Regions from separate parts of the Candidatus Thiopontia autotrophica genome, predicted to be linked through region 2. Evidence: riboswitches for the same ligand, from Rfam matches in the RefSeq annotation. Region 2 holds a riboswitch; the other holds the start of a gene.

Region 1 (7,421 bases), on a different contig from region 2:
ATACGGATAATCTGATATCACAGGTAAAAGCGGTATGAGTACCATGCAGTATGACATTGTTGTAATTGGTGGAGGTTCTGCCGGCCTCAGTTTTGGCTGCTCATTGGCTGAGAGTGGTATTGGGGTGTTGATCCTGGAGCGACAGGATCTGGATTCGCTACAGAACCCGAAAATGGACGGCCGAGATTTTGCCAACACCCACCTCTCAAAAAAGGTTATGCAAGAGTTGGGGGTCTGGCAGCGCATTCCGGCAGAGGAGATAGCCCCATTAAAGGCGGCCAGAGTGGTGGATGGCGACTCTGATTATGCACTACGTTTCGATACCAGTGGACGCTCGATAGATGAGCTTGGATATCTCATATCCAACCATGTAATTCGCAAGGCTCTTTATGAGCAGGTCTCAGAGGCGCGTAATGTAGAGATTCGTTGCGGTGTTGAGGTGACAGCCCTGAGCACAAATAGTGGTTCCGCATCAGTAACACTCTCTACAGGAGAGCAGATAGAGACAGAGATGGTGGTATCTGCCGACAGCAGATTCTCCGGTACGCGCAGAATGATGGGGATATCGGCAGATATGTTCGATTTTGGTCGCACCGCAATAGTCTGTCGTGTCACTCATGAAAAGCCCCACCATGAAACTGCCTATGAGTGTTTTCGTTATAGCCGTACTCTGGCCCTGCTTCCATTGAATGGTAACCGTGCCTCAGTGGTAATTACCGTCCCCTCTAATCAGGCGAAGCGATATATGGAGATGACAGTTGATGATTTCAACACAACCATCGAGGAGGGGCTGGGTGGAGAGTTTGGCAGAATGGAGCTGGAGGGCGAGCGTTTCTCATATCCGCTGGTGGCGGTTCATGCCAACCACTTTGTGGGCACCCGTTATGCTCTGCTGGGGGATGCGGCAGTTGGCATGCATCCGGTAACTGCACATGGATTCAATCTTGGCCTGCGTGGACAGAATACCCTGGCAACGGCCATGAAGAGTGCGATCAGCAGAGGTGAACCGTTCTATGGTCACTCTGTGCTGGGTCACTATGAGCGCCAGCAGATGGTTGCCAGTCGTCCCATCTATCATGGAACAAATGCCATTGTGCGTCTCTTTACCAATGATAGTGCCGCGGCACGACTATTGAGAAAGGCGGCACTGCGCTTTGGCAACAACTTCCCTCCGGTGCAGTGGGCAATTATTCACAAGCTGACTGAGGTTGGGGGGACAGGTGGGATCGATCTCCATTTGCTGGATGGAATTACCGAGCGGATCCCGAAGAAATTTCCTAAATACTCAACCCGTTAGGGAGCCGCTGAAAAAGCTTAATGGCTGGGGTGATCTGAATCAAATTTTGCTGTTATAGCATTCGATTCTGCAGGGTGAATCAACTACAATCCCCCGATGGAATTGGTATGTCCGGCAGGTAATCTTCCCTCACTGAAAGCAGCGGTCGATAATGGCGCTGATGCGGTATATATGGGGTTTAAGGATGACACGAACGCCAGAAATTTTGCCGGGCTCAATTTTAATGAGAATAATATCGGGCAGGGGATTGAGTATGCTCACAGCCATGGCGCCAGAATGTTTGCAGCCATCAACACCTTCCCACAACCGAGCGGCTGGGAGCGCTGGACCAGTGCAGTAGACCGTGCCGCCGAGGCCGGGATTGATGCAGTTATCCTGGCAGATATGGGAATTCTCGACTACGCAGCCAACCGCTGGCCTGATCTGAAACTGCACCTCTCGGTTCAGGGGTCGGCAACCAACTATGAGGCGATCAGCTTCATGCATAAAACATTCGGCATAAGCAGGGTGGTTATCCCCCGGGTACTCTCTGCCCCGCAGGTACGTCATCTTGCAGAGCACACCCCAGTTCCACTTGAGTTGTTTGGTTTTGGCAGTCTCTGTGTGATGGTGGAGGGGCGTTGTCTGCTCTCCTCCTATGCAACAGGCAGATCTCCAAACACCTATGGTGCCTGCTCTCCGGGTAGCCATGTGGAGTGGATTGAGCGTGATGATGGCGGCATGGAGACCAGGCTGGGCGGTATTCTGGTGGACAGTTATAACGCTGGCGAGAGTGCTGGCTATCCAACCATCTGCAAGGGTCGTTTCGAGGTCCAGGGCAAGGAGGGGTACGCAATTGAGGAACCCACTAGTCTGAATACCCTGGAGCTGTTGCCAGAGATGATGGATATGGGGATTGCTGCAATCAAGATTGAGGGGCGTCAGCGCAGCCCTGCCTATGTGGCGCAGGTAACCAGGGTTTGGCGCGAGGCTATTGATGCCTGCAAACGTAATCCTGAGGCATTCCAGGTCAAGGATGCATGGAATGCAGAGTTAAGCAAGGTGGCGGAGGGGGCACAGACTACACTTGGTGCCTACCACCGTTCGTGGCAATAGAGATGAAGATCTCACTGGGCCCAATCCTCTACTTCTGGCCTGAGGAGGATATTAGATCGTTCTACCGCAAGGTAGCAGAGTCTCCGGTAGATATTGTCTATCTGGGAGAGACCATCTGTTCCAAGCGCCGCTCTCTTAATACAGATCAGTGGATTGAGATCGCACAGCAACTCAAGACGGCAGGGAAAGAGGTGGTGCTCTCTACATTGGCACTGCTGGAGGCTGAATCGGAGCTTAAAACCCTGAGAAGAATATGTGGCAATGGCGAGTTTCTGGTGGAGGCAAATGACCTTGCGGCTGTTAATCTGCTCTCCGGGCAGGGCGCAAATTTTGTGGTCGGACACTCGGTAAATATCTATAACCAGGGCACCATGAAGGTGTTGGCTGAGGCTGGAATGAGTCGCTGGGTTCTTCCGGTCGAGCTATCTCGGGATACCTTGCGCGAACTGCAGGCAGAGCGCCCGGATTTGGTAGAGACAGAGGTCTTCGCATGGGGAAGAATCCCATTGGCATATGCTGCCCGTTGCTATACAGCACGCCACTATGAGCTACCAAAAGATGACTGCCAGTATAGATGTCTGGCTGATCCTGATGGAATGTTGTTGAATACCAAGGAGGGTGAGCCGTTCCTTACCATCAATGGAATCCAGACCCAGTCGGCACAGAGCTGTAATTTGTTGGGTGCAATGGAGGAGATGCGTGAACTTGGGGTGGATGTAGTAAGAATCAGTCCGCAGTCACAATTTACTCCAGAGATAATCGCCCTGTTTGATCAACTTCAGCGTGGTGACATATCCGTCAAAGATGCAATGGAGCAGGCCGCAAGTTATTTGCCCAATGGTGGGGTGGATGGTTACTGGCGTGGTGAGGCGGGGATAGCGCAGACAGAACCGGCCTGACACTGAAGTCAGAATGGTTACAGGATGACACTCGCCATCTTGCGCCGCCATGTCCCTGCTACTGCCGGATCCTGGATTGATTCCAGTATTGCCAGCATCCCTTTGCGTGCGCCATCATCACCATATTCACGGTCTCTCATCATCAGGTTTAAGAGCTCACCAAGCGCACTCTCCGTCTCGCCGTCAACCACCATTCTGGCAGCAAGACGGTAGCGTGATGCGCTATCGTTTGGATCTTTCTCAATAAGTGTCATCAGCTCATCTGCTAACGGGGCATCTGCAGCTGCTTTTACAAACAGAAGTCTGTTCTCAAGCTCCTTGATCTCCGGTGCCTCTCTCTCATTGACAGGGAGGGCGGCAACAGCCTGCTCAACACTCTCATAATCACCCTTGGCAAATAGTGCACCAATCAGGTCCATCCGTACCCCGGGGTTATCGGGATCCTCCTGATTAGCCTGTTGCAGAAGCGTGACTGCTTCGTCAACATTGCCTTGCTTGACCAGCTCACCAGCCTTGGCTCTTAATTTGTCGGATTCACTTTCAATATGGTTGCCCAGAACCTTGCGTACATTTCCCTCTGGCTGTGCTCCCATAAACTCATCAACCACCTCTCCATTACGGAATATTTTTACTGTCGGAACACTGCGTGCATTATATTTTCCAGCTAGTGGCTGATTATCATCCACATTGACCTTTGCCAAAATGAATTTTCCACCAAACTCCTCGGCCAGCTTGGTGACTATCGGCATTAAGGTTTTACACGGATTGCACCAGGGGGCCCAGAAATCGACCATCACCGGAACAGTAAAGGATTTTTTAACTACCTCATCCTCAAAGTTGCTCTCATTTACATCAACAATATATGTTGAAGGCTGGTTGTCTGTACTCATTTTTCTGTTCCTGAAATTGTCCGGATAGTGGGTGTGGCGAGACCTACTTGTCCCACCGCTTGAATCGTTTGCGGCAGTATGCCAGAAGCTCGTCATAACTGGTGAAGTAACGTCTGAAATGTTTCTCAGCCGGTTCATCATATTCGCACCAATCGTTATCGTACTCCCTGCAGACAGTTGGGCGTTGGTCATAAATGGTGCAACTGCCACCGTTGCCGATGAATTGACAACGGTTATTTATTATCAGAAACCAGCCATCTTCATCCTGATAAATCTCTATATCCCGATGGGCAATCTGCCAGAGCAGGGTCTGAAAGTCATCTTTGCTGCGTGGAGTATCAACCTGTTGAGTAAAGTAACTGCAACATTTGGTTCCACTGCAGAAGCTACATTTGTTTTCTGTGGTGATTTTTGTCATCACTATTTGGAATACTGTCCGGGTAGAATGGTCAATAATATAGTTGGCCTACAAGAATACCAAACCAGAGGAGTTGATGGATGAGAAGATTGATTGCGTTTTTTATGGTGCTGTTTGCATCTGGTGTAGTTGCAGAAAATGTGGTGCGTGACTATCCGTTTGAACAGGTTGCAGAAAACACATGGGTAATTCATGGGCCACTTGGGGTGCCAAATGTAGAGAATCAGGGGTTTATGAATAATCCCGGGATTGTTATAACAGATGCTGGTGTGGTGATAGTTGACCCTGGATCAAGTGTCATGCCAGCCACGCATATTTAGAGGTAGAGGCCAACGAGTTTTGATGTAGAATCAGTTTTCGATCTCTCGGGTGTCCTCTCTCCAGGTCTGGAGATGGGAAGAATCGGGAAAGCGGTGTAAATCCGCTACGTGCCCAGCGCTGTAATGGGGATCTCTCAACCAGAACCCACTGATCCTGTGATCGGGAAGGGGGTTGAGAGAGTTGAACCAGAGTCAGAAGACCGGCCTGAGAGAGTAACAGGAGATGCCGTGGAGTGGCCTCTTCAGATGTTTTTCATAAGGGGACTATAATGGAAAAACATGCTTTTTCAGATGATGAACGTGCAGCTGTATACAAGGCAATTTTTAATCGCCGCGATGTCAGAGGTGAATTTTTGGCAGATCCGGTGCCGGATGATGTTCTTGGACGGGTGCTCAATGCGGCGCACCATGCCCCCTCGGTTGGCTTTATGCAACCGTGGGATTTTATGGTGATTCGTTCCATGGATGTGCGCAAAAGAGTTCATGAACTATTCAACAAGGCGCATGCCGAGGCGACAGATATGTTTCCTGAGGAGAAGCAGGATACCTACCGTAACCTCAAGCTGGAGGGGATTCTGGAGTCACCGCTGAATCTGGTAATAACCTGTGACCGTTCCCGTACCGGGCCTGTAGTAATAGGCCGTACCCATATGGAGTGGATGGATCTCTATAGCAGTGTCTGTGCAGTGCAAAATTTCTGGCTGGCAGCACGCAGTGAGGGGTTGGGTGTGGGCTGGGTCAGCATTATGGATCCGGATGCATTGACAGAGACTCTGGAGCTACCGGAATCTGTGGTGCCGGTGGCATACCTCTGTGTTGGTTATGTATCACAATTTCATGAAAAGCCTGAACTGGAGAAGGCAGGATGGCTACCCAGAATGCCGCTGGATGAGGTGATCCATTTTGACCAGTGGGGAGAGAGGGAGAAAGATACCGAATTTCTTGATGTTATACGGCAACTGTAACTGTTTTATGCGTAATATCAATGTGTTACGTTTGGTTGGTGTGGTAAAATTCGGCGCAATTTGAAATTGCGTGTGGAGTACAGTTATGAGTGACAGCAACCCCTTTGACCTTAATGATGATTCTGCCTACCAGGCCTGGCGTGAGCGCAAGCTGAGAGAGGCCCCTCAAGAGGTGGGTGACCTGATTGTCGAGATCAACGATCCGAGAACAATTACCAACTCCGAACATGATGCAATCCTTGATCGTGTGCGTCGATTCAATATGGCGGTCTATGTCAGCAATATTGGGGATATGGAGGGGACCCACATTCCACGTGCCGTCGGGATGCGCTTTGGCTGTAACAATATCAATCGTAATCGTGGTGCAGAGGATGATGGGGTAACTGCAATTACGATACAGGCTGATGAGATCCACTCACCCTATATTCCATACTCCAACAAGGAGATCCACTGGCATACCGATGGATACTATAATCGATTGGATCTGCAGAACTATGCACTGCTGCTCCACTTTGTACGTCCCGCTATGGAGGGTGGGGAGAATGCGGTGATGGATCACGAGATGGCCTATCTGCTGATGCGTGATGAGAATCCGGATTATGTCTGTGCCCTGATGCGTGAGGATGCAATGATCATCCCCAACCATGTGGTGGATGGGTGTGAGCTGCGCCCGGAACGTGCCGGCCCGGTGTTTCTGGAGACGGCAGCAGGAAATCTGCATATGCGTTATACCATGCGCAAGCGCAACATCATCTGGAACAGCGATCCACTGGTACAAGAGGCGGTTGCATGGCTGGAGAATCTGCTAAAGAGTGATTGTGATCAGATATTCCGCGCAACCATGCAGTCAGGATGGGGCTTTGTCTCCAATAATGTTCTGCATGATCGAACCGGCTTTACCGATGATCCTGATCCGGCGAAGAAGCGTCTGATGTATCGGGCACGTTATTATGATCGTGTTCACAACACCTAGGGAACCCGTCATCCCAGCGAAGGCTGGGATCCGGTGATTTAAAAACCTGACACCAGCGTCTGCCCATAATCTGACAGCTGTTCCAGCACCCTGAGCTTCTCCGGGTTACTGGCGTGGGTCTCTGTCAGCGTGGATAGCTGTCGCATGTACTCCTCGTAATGGATTGTTCCTCCTCCATCACTATCCATAATTCTGTGTTGGCAGATGCGCCGCCACCGTTGTTGCTCCTGTTCGGTAAGTGAATCTGGCCAGTTGCGGGCACGATAGCGGAATAGCATCTCCCCAAGGCGCGGATCCTCAAACTGTAGTTTCTGGCTAGCTAGTTCTTGCGGAGAGAGGGAGTGGATCTTGCGCATAAGCTGCTTGTCGATATCACCAAAGAATCCACTGTAGATCATACGGTCAGGGTCACTCTCTTCCGGAAAGTGATGAAGTTGATGAGCCGCAGCAACCTTCTCTGCAAGATATGGGTCGTTCTGTAGGGGGGCTATATGTTCCAGTTGCTGTTGCAGGTCTATTCCGAGTCGCTCTTGCGTCTCTTCATTTAGTGTATTGAGTGGGGCC
Region 2 (7,421 bases):
TGCTAAAGATTGCCTTCACGGTTTTCTCCTTTGTTGATTTATTGTGTGTATGAATTTTGCCTTAACCGACCCAGCTGTACCACATTGGCAGGGTAAAAAGAGCCAGGCCGGTAGAGATGGTGGTTGCACCTGCAAAAAGTGCACTGTCCAGCTTGTAACGGTCACAGATCACCATACCAAGAACCATGGTTGGCATTGCCGCCTCCAGAATCACAGCTGTCTGCAGGTCTCCAGATAGCCCAATCGTCTGGCTCATAAGATAGACCATCAGGGGCATAGCCATCAGCTGGATGATTATTGCAGGGAGTAGAAGAGGGAGACGGTTCCAGCGCAGAATGTCCCAACGTAACCCCATGCCCAATGCTAGTAGCATCAATGGGGGCACGGCACTGCCAAGCATATTGAGAACCGTATCGAGCCCTGTGGGAACAGGCACCTGGTATAGATTGAGGGCGATTGCTGCAATGGCAGCCCAGAGAGCCGGGACACTGAATATCTCGACAATAGTGTTGTGGTTTGGCCCTGAGCCATGGCGCTGTGCAATCCATATCCCCAGTGTGAGCAGAAGTGGAGTGTTTGCGAAAAGGTCGTACTGCAGGGCGACACTGCGGTACTCGCTGCCAAAGGTCTGCTCTAGTACTGGTAGCCCCAGATAGGTCACATTTGCCCAGGAGGCGGCAAGTATCATCGCCCCTCGTGCCGGCGAGTTTATCCGTCCCTTACGGTAGATGATTGAGGCAAGAGCTACACTGGTTAAGACGCCGACTGCAGCCATCAGCACAATCTTGAATGAGTCGATACCAAGTGGTGCTTTCCATAGCACATCCAGAACCAGAGACGGGAGTAGCAGCATATAGACCAGCCCGGTAAGTGCCTTGCGGGTAGTATCAGCATCCAGACCCATTGGCTTCAGGGGGCGCCAGAGGGTGCCAGCCAGTAACAATATAGCCATTGGTAAAAGAATGTTCAGCATATTGTCACAGCACTAGAAATATACGGCCCGTACCTGTTTGACCTCAGGGTCATCGACAATACAGTTGTTAAGAGTCTCTGAGAGCTGTTGTGCTCGTGCCATGGACTCGATTGTTCCAAGTGGAATCCATACCTCAAGCTCCAGTTCTCCATTCAGATAGTGGAGAGTGACATCCTTTATGAGCCTGCTCTCAGGGACATCTTTCCAGCACCCTTCCATTCTCTCCATCAATTCGCTACGCATGGAGAGTGCTCGACACGGGGTAACCTCCTCATCATTCTCCGGATCGATATGGATGGTTACATCGGATATGTCCTCAATCTGCTCATAGAGTTTCGACTCTACACGGTCAGCAATATGGTGCCCCTCAGAGACACTTAGCTTGGGGTCTACCAGTATGTGAACATCAATAATGGCATTTGCCCCCATCTTCCTGGTGCGCAGGCGGTGCATTGCACGCACACCCTCAACACCCTGTATTGTCTGTTTGATTGTATCGATCTCCTCCTGCTTGAGTCCGGTATCAATCAGCTCCTCGATGCTCTCCCGGGATAGTTCCACACCAGCCTTGGCAACCATCAGCGATACGCCGATGGCGGCAATTGCATCCAGATACTCGAGACCTGACATGGTCCCCATAACACCAACAAGTACCACGATTGATGAGAGTGCATCACTACGGTGGTGCCATGCATTGGCGCGCAACAGATTGGAGCGAATCTGGGTGGCCACCCTTAGGGTGTAGTGATACAGCCCCTCTTTGGCAAGTATTGATACCAATGCGGCAAACAGCACGATTATCCCGGGGCTGGATAGTTGTTCGGGATGGAACAGACGGTCAATTGCATCTGCTGAAATTCCGATGGCAACAGCAATCAGCAGTATTCCGACAGCCACGGTAATTATGGTCTCGATTCGACCATGTCCATATGGGTGGTTGTCATCTGCATCCTTGCCTCCATGCTTGGTTGCATAGAGAACCATTACATCAGAGATAAGGTCAGATAGTGAGTGAACTCCATCGGCCACCAACGCTTGGGAGTTGCCAATAATCCCGATAACCATCTTGATGATGCTTAATAGAAGGTTGATGACTCCGCCAATCAGGGTGGCGCGGCGTGCCTGTGGGTAACTTGGGTTTAGATTATGCATGGATTGGCTTATGCGCTCTCCTTTATCTTTCTCATCTCGGGCAGTTCAATGTCAGCCTCTGCAGCAATTTGCAGTGCACGATCCAGTCGTGCTGGAGCACTGCGTCCCATACAGTTGTGGTTCAGATCACCCTCAAATGCCTCTACCATACCAGAGATCAGCGCCTCTCTATCCAGAGTCTCACCTGTCAGCCACTCCTGAAGATCGATTACCTCATTGGCGATGATCCGTGTAAATGGTTGATGGTTTTCCCAGAGCTCACCAACTGTCCCACCGGTAACCAGACCGGCAATATTGGTGGTCAGAATGTAGACATTTTTCAGCACCAGCTCCTGAAGCAGTTCCGGTTGAGAACTTAGTACGTTGACTGGAATATCGAGTTCTCCAAGTGCATTGAAAACCCTCTCTGCATGAGGACCAAATACCGGGGAGGGGATGATCACCTTGAAATCCATCCCTCGCTTCTTCTCGAACCAGACGGAAATCACGGTCGGATTTTGCAATCTGTGCTGTTCCCAGTCACGCGGTAGCAGCTCGTTCTGCAGCAGTACCAGACGATCTCTCCATTGGGGCGGAATAGTTTCCAGGACCGGGTGGAGGTCATTCTCGGCCACCGCCACCAGAACCAGCTCCGGATCAGGTATGGATGAGGCGGTCTCATCAATGGAGATTGCCCGGGTAACCGGATGGACTGTGTAGCCGGCTCGCAGGAATCCGCGTGCAAATACGCCACCCATCTCTCCAGCACCAATAAGAATAATGGAATTGTGATTTGTCATATTATGTTGATTGTAAATGAGAAACAGGGTTCGGTTCTACGACAAAGCGTTGTTTGCTTATGAAAAGGAAAATTGACAATTTTTTGATTAGGCCACAAAATGGGAGGCGATTGTTGGTTCTCTTGCTCATTTGTTCAAATAGATCAGGAGTTAAATGGGAAATCGGTGCGCAACTACTGCAATTCCGATACTGCCCCCGCAACGGTAGGTGATTTTGAAGCATTACAGAATACCACTGTCATGAGTTTGGTGATGGGAAGGTGTGATGTGGAGTCGCAAGTCCGGAGACCGGCCAGGGATTGAGTCTTTTCACTCGTACGGGAGAGTACGGTAACAAGGAGTTTTATTTTATGAGTAGTTCATCACATATTGCATCAACACACGGTGCGGTTTCAGAAAACAGTCAACTTCCTGCAGTGGTTGGTGCAGTCCTCCTGGGGCTAACCATCTTGTTTGCGGTTGGGTTTATGCAAGGTCAGGCGGATGTGGCGCACAATGCGGCACACGATACCCGTCACTCATTTGCTTTTCCCTGCCACTGATCTGAAGGAGTTCACAATGTTTCGTAATATGATTTTTTCCGCAGTAGTTGCGGGGGTTCTCGCAGGCCTATTGCTTTCTGCAGTACAGCGTCTTCAGGTTGTACCTATTATCCTTGAGGCTGAGACCTATGAGGTGTCAGAGGAGCCAGGTGCCGCAGTATCAGCAGATGGCCATGCCCATACCCATAGCCATTCACATGATGCTGCCGAGGAAGAGGGGTGGGCGCCCAAGGATGGGGCAGAGCGTACCAGCTATACGGTTTTGGCAAATATTCTGGCAGGGATAGGTTTTTCACTACTGCTGGCAGCAGCCATCATGTTCAAGAACCAGTCCGGTCTGAAGAAAGGCCTGCTCTGGGGGCTTGGTGGATATATAGCCTTCTTTGCTGCACCATCACTAGGACTGTTGCCAGAGATTCCGGGGACTGTTGCTGCTGATCTGGCATCCAGACAGATATGGTGGGGTGCAACGGTAGTGGCCACTATTGCTGGATTGGGTATGCTGGTTTTTGCGGAGAGTATATTAATTAAAGGCATTGGTGTAATTCTGCTGGTTGTACCGCACCTGGTTGGGGCTCCACATCCTGCAGAGTACTCCGGTCTGGCACCTGAGTCACTTGCGGATGCGTTTGTTCAGGCAACTGCTATTGCCAACGGACTGTTCTGGGTTGTGTTGGGAGGGCTGACAGGTCTCTTCCTGCAAAAGATGTCTGCTTCCGAGAGCTAGTTCTGGCTAAAAAAATTCTGGTTGCAGGGGTGCAATCGGGTTGCGGAAAGACTTCCGTAACCCTTGCCCTTCTGCAGTCATTGAAAAAGCAGGGCATCTCTGTGGCTCCCTTCAAGGCGGGCCCTGATTTTCTTGATCCGCTTTGGCACAAAGCCATTACCGGTCTCACCTCCTACAATCTGGATACCCATATGGTTGGTTCGGAAGAGTCCGCACGCCTTATCACACAGCAGCAAGACAAGGATCTTGTTCTGGTTGAGGGTGTGATGGGGCTATTTGATGGCCGCAAAGGTGTGGGTGAGGATGGATCATCCCTCCATCTTGCATCAGAGTTAGGGCTGGAGGTATGGCTTGTTGTGGATGCGAAGGGGATGAGTGGATCAGTTGTTCCGCTGGTCTCTGGTTTTGTCGATTTCGCTACTCGACATGGCGTTACTATTGGCGGGATTATTGCCAACAGGGTGGGCTCTTTACATCATGCCGGCCTGTTGGAGAGTGCCCTTGATGAGTATCAACTGCCACCACTAAGAGGATGGATGGAGAAGGGTGCACCAGAACTGCCAGAGCGACATCTTGGATTGGTGACTCCGGACGAGGTTGTATTGCCTGACCTCTCCTCATCTTTTCATTGGGTGGAGTCAGCCATATTCAATACTGCTACAGACAACACGGGCAGAGCTAAGAGTAGTGTTGTTGAGGTAGATGAGTATGACTCCGGAAAACTGCTCAAGAATAAAAAAATTGCGGTGGCCAGTGATGGTGCCTGCTGTTTTATCTACCCCGCAAATCTGGAGTGGCTTGAGTGGCAGGGGGCCAGGCTCTCCTACTTCTCCCCCGTGGCAGGTGATAGAGTGCCGCAGGGGGTGGATGCAGTGTGGTTGCCAGGTGGCTATCCAGAGCTCTTTGCAGAGGAGTTGTCAGAATCGGATAGTATGAGCGATATACGAGAGTTTGTTGAGACCGGAGGGTATCTGTTGGCAGAGTGTGGAGGCATGATATTGTTGGGAGAGTCGCTAACAGATTATGATGAAAAGAGATGGCCAATGGCTGGGGCTCTTCCTTTTGCAACAATAATGCAGGATCGACTGGCCTCGCTTGGGTACCGTGATGAGAAGGGCGGAGCAAGAGGGCATGAGTTTCACCACTCGACCAGAGAGGAGAGCAAGCCTCTGCCCGAGGCATTCAGATTAGGTCGTGGTGATAGGGGAATCCATTTCATGAATACAAGAGCATCCTATGTTCACTGGTACTTCCCCAGTGCTCCAGAACAGGTTGCCGGCTGGTTTGGTGCCGTATGAAGTCCAGAGACAAGAGAGAGGGGGTTGTTCTGGTCCATACTGGAGAAGGTAAAGGAAAGTCATCTAGTGCGTTCGGGGTCATGTTTCGTGCCGCAGGTTGGGGTATGAAGGTCTGTGTAATCCAGTTTATCAAGGGTAAGTGGAGAACAGGTGAGCAGGAGGCAGCAAAGAAATTTGAGAATATCGAGTGGCATGCTCTGGGTGATGGTTTCACCTGGGATACAAAAAATCCTGAACAGGATATAGCGACCAGTAGAGAGATATGGGAGCTGTGCAAGGAGAAGGTACGGTCCCATGAATTTGATCTGCTCATTTTTGATGAGATCAATTACTGCTCAGGGTACGGCTGGATTAGTGGTGAGGAGATTGCGCAGTTTATTCGAGAGGAGAGGCCAGGATGGATGCATCTTATTCTGACAGGCAGGAATGCAGCCAAAGAGGTGGTTGATGTGGCAGATACAGTGACAGAGATGAAAAAAGTAAAACATGCCTATGCAGACAGCGGTATCAAGGCCCAACAGGGGATAGAGTTTTGAGTGGCAAGGTATGGTTTGTTGGGGCAGGTCCGGGAGATCCAGATCTGATTACTGTCAAGGGACGCGATCTGGTAGAGAGAGCAGATGCAATTCTCTATGCAGGGTCACTAGTCTCGGAGGCAGCAATGCGCTGGGCTAAGGATGGTTGTCAGATTCAAGACTCCAAAGGGATGACCCTGCAGGAGATTACCGACTGGCTTATCCAGCAGGCGCACAGTGGGGAGACAGTAGTGCGTCTACAGACAGGTGACCCAGGGCTCTATGGTGCATTGGTTGAGATGGTGCAGCCACTTGACAGGGCCGGGATCGAGGTCGCAGTTATTCCTGGGGTCTCCTCTGCCATGGCGTCGGTTGCTGCTGGGGTAGAGACATTAACTCTGCCGGAGGTGACACAGACAGTAATCCTCACCCGGGTTGAGGGACGCACCCCAATGCCTGAAGGGGAATCTTTGTCCGAGTTGGCAGCACACCACACAACTATATGTATTTTTCTCTCGATTACTCTGCTGAAGAAGGTACAGAGTGAGTTGGTTGCTGCTGGCTGGTCAGAAGAGAGCCCGGTTATGGTTGTGCAAAAGGCGAGTTGGCCGGGAGAAGAAAAAATTATACGCGGTCCACTAAGTGAGATACGTGATCTATGCAAGGCAGAGAAGATTGCCAGTCAGGCAATGATTGTCGTTAGTCCGGTATTGGGGGCCAGAGAGTGGCCAGAACTTAAGAAATCAAAACTGTATGATCCCGGTTTCCACCACCGTTTTCGTAAAGTTAAGGATCTGTAGAGTGCAAGGAAGCATGAGAGAGAAGATATTGCTGGTTGGTCATGGCTCAAGGAGTGTGGCCGGTAACCAGGAGATAGAGAAGTTTGCCGGACAGTGGCGTAACCGCAACAGAGAGTGGGATATTGATCTCTGTTTTATTGAGCTGGCTGATATTCTGATTGCAGAAGGGCTGGAGCAGGCGGCACAATCTGCAGAGAAGATTATTGTGGTCCCACTTATTCTTAATGCGGCAGGCCATGTGAAGGAGGAGATTCCGGAGTTTATCAGCGAGGCGGCAGAAAAATTCCAGGACAGGGAGTTCCGTTATGCAAAGCATCTAGGGGTAAATGACAAAATTCTGGATATTCTGAAACGCTCTCTGCACAATGTGTTGGCCGATATGGAGTCGCCAGATCCGGCAAAGACAGGGGTGGTGCTATTGGCACGAGGATCTTCAGATCGTCATGCCAATGGAGAGATGGCGATGATGGCGCGCTGGTTATATGAGGAGAGTGAGGTTAAGCAGGTTGAGCTGGCATTTACTGGAATTACCTCTCCAAAACTGGAGGATGTTGTGCAGCGGCAGATGGCTGCCGGGATGACCCATGTTGCTATACTTCCTTACTATCTCTTTACTGGAACATTGATAGAGCGTA

What was found. A riboswitch is a leader RNA that binds a small molecule or an ion and turns the genes downstream of it on or off. The one in region 2 is predicted to bind cobalamin.
Region 1: linked by a shared signal. The riboswitch ahead of bluB (5,6-dimethylbenzimidazole synthase) and the one ahead of AC3ZFK_RS00325 (CbtB domain-containing protein) in region 2 are both predicted to bind cobalamin.

The regions. Positions count from the first base shown of each region.
Region 1 is NZ_CEYDPX010000005.1:53,104-60,524, forward strand. Features, by position in the region: gene mnmL (tRNA modification radical SAM protein MnmL/YtqA) at 1-38, shown strand, start outside; gene ubiM (5-demethoxyubiquinol-8 5-hydroxylase UbiM) at 35-1,297, shown strand; gene ubiU (ubiquinone anaerobic biosynthesis protein UbiU) at 1,394-2,392, shown strand; gene AC3ZFK_RS03030 (U32 family peptidase) at 2,395-3,291, shown strand; gene AC3ZFK_RS03035 (tetratricopeptide repeat protein) at 3,309-4,181, opposite strand; gene AC3ZFK_RS03040 (YkgJ family cysteine cluster protein) at 4,225-4,599, opposite strand; gene AC3ZFK_RS03045 (hypothetical protein) at 4,680-4,919, shown strand; cobalamin riboswitch at 4,950-5,142, shown strand; gene bluB (5,6-dimethylbenzimidazole synthase) at 5,189-5,884, shown strand; gene AC3ZFK_RS03055 (TauD/TfdA family dioxygenase) at 5,970-6,857, shown strand; gene sbcB (exodeoxyribonuclease I) at 6,896-7,421, opposite strand, start outside.
Region 2 is NZ_CEYDPX010000001.1:43,980-51,400, forward strand. Features, by position in the region: gene AC3ZFK_RS00310 (AEC family transporter) at 62-973, opposite strand; gene AC3ZFK_RS00315 (cation diffusion facilitator family transporter) at 986-2,125, opposite strand; gene AC3ZFK_RS00320 (ketopantoate reductase family protein) at 2,134-2,904, opposite strand; cobalamin riboswitch at 3,002-3,215, shown strand; gene AC3ZFK_RS00325 (CbtB domain-containing protein) at 3,255-3,446, shown strand; gene AC3ZFK_RS00330 (CbtA family protein) at 3,463-4,173, shown strand; gene AC3ZFK_RS00335 (cobyrinic acid a,c-diamide synthase CobB) at 4,191-5,471, shown strand; gene cobO (cob(I)yrinic acid a,c-diamide adenosyltransferase) at 5,468-6,007, shown strand; gene cobM (precorrin-4 C(11)-methyltransferase) at 6,004-6,786, shown strand; gene AC3ZFK_RS00350 (sirohydrochlorin chelatase) at 6,800-7,421, shown strand, end outside.